Regions from separate parts of the Mycobacterium burgundiense genome, predicted to be linked through region 1. Evidence: predicted binding sites of a transcription regulator. Region 1 holds the regulator's gene; the other holds the start of a gene.
The links. The regulator HspR, encoded in region 1, represses chaperone genes until heat shock. The targets are predictions, from matches to a motif close to ANNTGAGTNNNNNNNACTCANNT.
Positions count from the first base shown of each region.

Region 1 (2,400 bases):
GCAGGGCACGGTGCTGGAGCACCATCGGGTGTCGCGGGATCTGGCCGTGGTCCGGCTGCAACTCGACCACCCGCTGAACTATCTGCCGGGCCAGTACGTCAAGGTCGAGACGCCGCAATGCCCGCGGCGCTGGCGGTACCTGTCCCCCGCGATTCCGGCCCTGCCCGACGGGCGGATCGAGTTCCACATCCGCGCCGTCACCGGCGGACTGGTGAGCAACGCCATCGTGGCCGAGACCCGGCCGGGCGACCAGTGGTCGGTGTCGAGCCCGCACGGCGCGCTGGAACTCGACCGCGACGGCGGCGACGTCCTGATGGTGGCCGGCAGCACCGGCCTGGCGCCGCTACGCGCGATGATCATGGACATGTCCCGGTTCGGGGTCAATCCGCGGGTGCACCTGTTCTTCGGCGCCCGTTATCCCTGCGAACTGTACGACCTGCAGACCCTGTGGCAGGTCGCGGCGCACAATCCATGGCTGTCGGTCACCCCGGTCAGCGAGTACGCGACCGACCCGCCGTGGGCCGCCGACTACCCGGATGTGGCGCCGCCGCGCGGCCTGCACGTGCGCCAGACCGGGCTGCTACCGGAGGTGGTGACCCGCTACGGCGGGTGGGGCGATCGGCAGATCCTGATCAGCGGCAGCCCCGCGATGGTGGCCGCCACCAAGTCCGCCCTGATCGCCAAAGGCGCTCCGGCGGAGCGCATTCAGTACGACCCGCCGTTCGGCTAGCGCCGCGGCCGGCGCGGCTGCCAAACCACCACCGCGGTGGAGGTCGCGGGCTTGGCGACCAGGTCGCGGCGCTGGCTGGCGCGCGCGGCCGCGAGTTCCTCGGCCAGTTCGGCGATCCGGGACTGCAGCGCCTCGACCTGGTTGGTCAGTTCGATGATCCGTTTGATACCAGCGAGATTGACGCCCTCGTCCTGGGACAACCGCTGCACCTCGCGCAGCAGGTCCACATCGCGCTCCGAATAACGGCGGCCGCCACCGGAACTGCGGCGCGGCGACACCAGCCCCAGCCGGTCGTAGGTGCGCAGCGTCTGCGCATGCATACCGGCCAGTTCGGCGGCCACCGAGATCAGGAACGTGGCCGATTCCTTGCGTCGAGCATCGTCAGTTGCCGACATCGAACATCACATCCGATTCCCGGCCCAGCCGGCCCGCGGATCGAAGCCGCCGGCGCGTTCGGCCGCGGCGTAGGCCTCCAGGGCCTCCAGCGCCTCGCCCTCGAGGTTCGGTGGCACCGCGACCTTCACGGTGACCAGCAGATCACCGTGGCCGCCACTGCGTTTCGGCACGCCGCGGCCACGCACCCGCAGGATGCGCCCGTCGGCGGTGCCCTTGGGCACCCGGACGCCGACCTTGCCCTCCAGCGTGGGCACCGAAAGGGTGGTGCCCAGCGCCAATTCGGCGAAGCTGACCGGGACCGTGACCGTCAGGTCGTCGCCGTTGCGGCCGAATACCTTGTCGGGGCGCACATGCACGGTGACATACAGGTCGCCCGAGGGCGCCCCGCGCAGTCCCGCTTCGCCCTGACCGGCCAGCCGAATACGCTGACCGTCCTCGACACCGGGCGGGATGCGCACGTTGATGGTGCGGGTGCGGGTGGTCACGCCGGTACCGCGGCACTCATCGCACGGATGCTCGATGATCGAGCCGCTGCCGCGACATTCCGTGCACGGTTCGGAGAACCCGAAGGCGCCCTGGTTGCGGTTGATGACGCCGGCGCCGTTACAGCTGGCGCAGACCTTGGGGCTGGTGCCCGGCCGCGCCCCGCTGCCGTGACAGTTGGTGCACGGCGCCGGGCTGGTGAGCCGCAGCGGCATCGCCACGCCCTTGGTGGCCTCGAGGAAGTCGAGTTGGGTCTCGGTCTCCAGGTCGTTGCCCCGGCGCGGACGGCTGGGCCGCGGTTGCGCCCCGCGGCCGAACAACCCGCCGAACAGGTCGCCGATGTTGGTGCCACCGGTCTGCCCCGCCGCGTCGAACAGGTCGCCGAGGTTGAACTCGGTCCCGTCGGCGCCGTACCCACCGAATCCCGGACCCCCGTTGGTGAACCGGCGGCCGAAGCCGCCGCCCGCGAACAGCCGACGGGTCTCGTCGTACTCCTTGCGTTTGGCGTCGTCGGTCAGCACTTCCTTGGCCTCGGAGGCGGCCTTGTACCGCTCCTCGGCCGCCGGGTTACCGGGATTCCGATCGGGGTGGTGCTCGGCAAGGACCTTGCGCGCGGCGCGCTTGATCTCATCCTTGCTGGCGTCGGAGGTGACGCCCAGCTCCTTGTAGAAGTCCTTCTCAACCCACTCGCGTTGAGCCACTGCGCGTCACCTCCTTACCGGTGTTCATCTCGATGTCGTCTCATCTACGATTCTGCGGGTCCATCCGGATCCGCAGCGGGAGGTTCGGTG
Region 1 covers NZ_OY726397.1:4,386,146-4,388,545, forward strand. The annotation lists gene RCP80_RS20930 (FAD-binding oxidoreductase) at 1-730, shown strand, start outside; gene RCP80_RS20935 (heat shock protein transcriptional repressor HspR) at 727-1,125, opposite strand; gene dnaJ (molecular chaperone DnaJ) at 1,132-2,310, opposite strand; gene grpE (nucleotide exchange factor GrpE) at 2,355-2,400, opposite strand, start outside.

Region 2 (2,400 bases), 1.8 Mb from region 1:
CCGCGAGGTGCTCGAGAGTCTCGTCACCGGACAGCCCGGCCTGCTGCATGAGATCGGCCGCGTGATCGATGAGCGTCGTCGCGACGTCGCGCAGGCGGGGCGCCCCCAAGTCGACGTGAACTGAGCTCGAGTGTGGCCCGGGTCAGATGTTGGCCTTCGCCCAGTCCTCGACGGTGACGGTGGCGATTCCGCGAACCACGTTGTAGGACTGCCGTTTCGGCCACGCCACTGCGGTGGGTCGGGCGAATACTGCGCGGTATCTGCGCATCGCGTCGTCCTCATCCAGGCGGAGCTGATCGTCGAGGAACTCGTTGCTCCACAGCACGCGGTCGACGGTGGTGTCGGTGACGCGTTCCACGATGGCGGCGAGCTCGCGGTAGCTGATCGTGTCACCGGCCAGGTAGACGACTGTGTTGCGGATGCGTGGTTGCGCAAAGACGATATCGGCGGTCAGCACGCCGATGTCTTCGGGTGTGGTCAAGGTCAACCGGTTGTCCCAGTCCCCCAACGCATGCACCCTGCCGACACCCAGATCGACGACGCCGAACACCGGCTCGAACAGGAAGCTGGTGAACATGCCGGTGGACACGATGACCCATTCGGTGGCGCCCTGGCCGCGCAAGAGATCGCGGACATCGAGCTGCTCATCGAAGAGTGGCTGCGCGCTGCCGCGGCCGATTTTGTCGTAGTCGACGCCGAACTGCCACGGAAAGTACCGCTGTACGCCGGCGGCGAGGGCCGCGTGGGTCAGTTTTAGTTGCGTGCCGGGTCCCGCCGCGAAGCCCACACAGCTGATCACAGTGTGGTAGCGCGTCATGATCGCTGCGAGTTCGGCCACCGACGCGGTCGCGACGTCGGCACGTTCGACTGCAATGCCCCGTTGGGTCAATTCCTGGTGACGGGGATCGCCTGCGGCGTCGGCGCCCTCGGCCGGCGGCCGCAACAGCACGCTCAAGGTGCCCGCACCGGGATGCTCATCGAGTCGGTGCGCGATCGCGGCGAGCACGCTGGCCCCGAGTTCGCCGGCGCCGATCACGAGGATCGCCGGGCTGTCGGTGGCGGGAGTGGTGGACATGCGTCTCGTTTCGTCTGGCGGCCTACTGGGGTGCAACGGGAATCGTTCACAATCCCTTCCCGCCGGCGCTGCCGGATTGACTCCGCCCGGCCGGGAACAAACTCGCCGCAACCAAGGTTGAGCGCAGGAGAATCAACTTTGGAGGTTTGATGACCGAAACCACTGCAACGCCGGTCGCGGTTCCCGTCCTGTTCGTGACCGACCCGATCGTGCTGCCCGGCATGGTCGTCCCGATCGCGCTCGACGACGCCGCGCAGGCCGCCATCGAGGCGGCCCAGACCAGCGCAACCGACGGCTCGGCGCGGCTGCTGATCGCGCCCCGACTCGAGGACCGCTATCCCACCCACGGCGTGCTCGCGTCGATCCTGCAGGTGGGACGGATGGCCGGCAGCACGGGCCAGGCGGCGGTGATCCGCGGTGAGCGGCGCGCCCACATCGGTTCCGGGACCACCGGACCCGGGGCCGCGCTGTGGGTGGAGGTCAGCGAGGTCGCGGACGGCCCGGTGACCGACGAGGTCAAGACCCTGGCCGCCGAGTACAAGAAGCTGCTGCTGGCGATGCTGCAGCGCCGCGAGGCCTGGCAGATCATCGACTATGTCAACGGCATCTCCGATCCCTCGGCGCTGGCCGACACCTCCGGGTATGCGTCCTATCTGACCGACGTGCAGAAGCGGCAACTGCTGGAGACCACCGACGTCGCGGCGCGGCTGCGGGTCCTGATCGACTGGACCGGCGAGCATCTGGCCGAGGTCGAGGTCACCGACAAGATCGCCGAGGACGTTCGCGCCGGGATGGACAAGCAGCAGAAGGAGTTCCTGCTGCGCCAGCAACTCAACGCCATCCGCAAGGAACTGGGCGAGGGTGAGCCCGAGGGATCCGACGACTACCGGTCCCGCATCGAGGCCGCCGAGCTGCCCGAGCAGGTGCGCGAGGCCGCGCTGCGCGAGGTCGGCAAGTTGGAACGATCCAGCGAGCAGAGCCCCGAGGGTGGCTGGATCCGGACCTGGCTGGACACCGTGCTGGACCTGCCGTGGAACGTCACCACCGAGGATTCGACCGACCTCAGGGGCGCCCGGGAGATCCTGGACGCCGACCATCACGGGCTCGACGACGTCAAGGAACGCATCGTCGAATACCTGGCCGTGCGGTCCCGGCGGGCTCGCCGGGGGATGGCGGTGGTGGGCGGCCGCGGATCGGGCGCGGTGATGGTGCTGGCCGGTCCCCCCGGCGTCGGCAAGACGTCGTTGGGCGAATCGGTGGCGCGCGCCCTGGGCCGCAAGTTCGTCCGGGTCGCCTTGGGCGGCGTGCGCGACGAGGCCGAGATC
Region 2 covers NZ_OY726397.1:2,579,280-2,581,679, reverse strand. The annotation lists gene RCP80_RS11910 (mechanosensitive ion channel family protein) at 1-124, shown strand, start outside; gene RCP80_RS11905 (aromatic alcohol reductase) at 143-1,075, opposite strand; gene lon (endopeptidase La) at 1,225-2,400, shown strand, end outside.
Region 2: lon (endopeptidase La) is a predicted target of HspR. The motif match lies at 1,191-1,213, and genes of this name have one in related genera.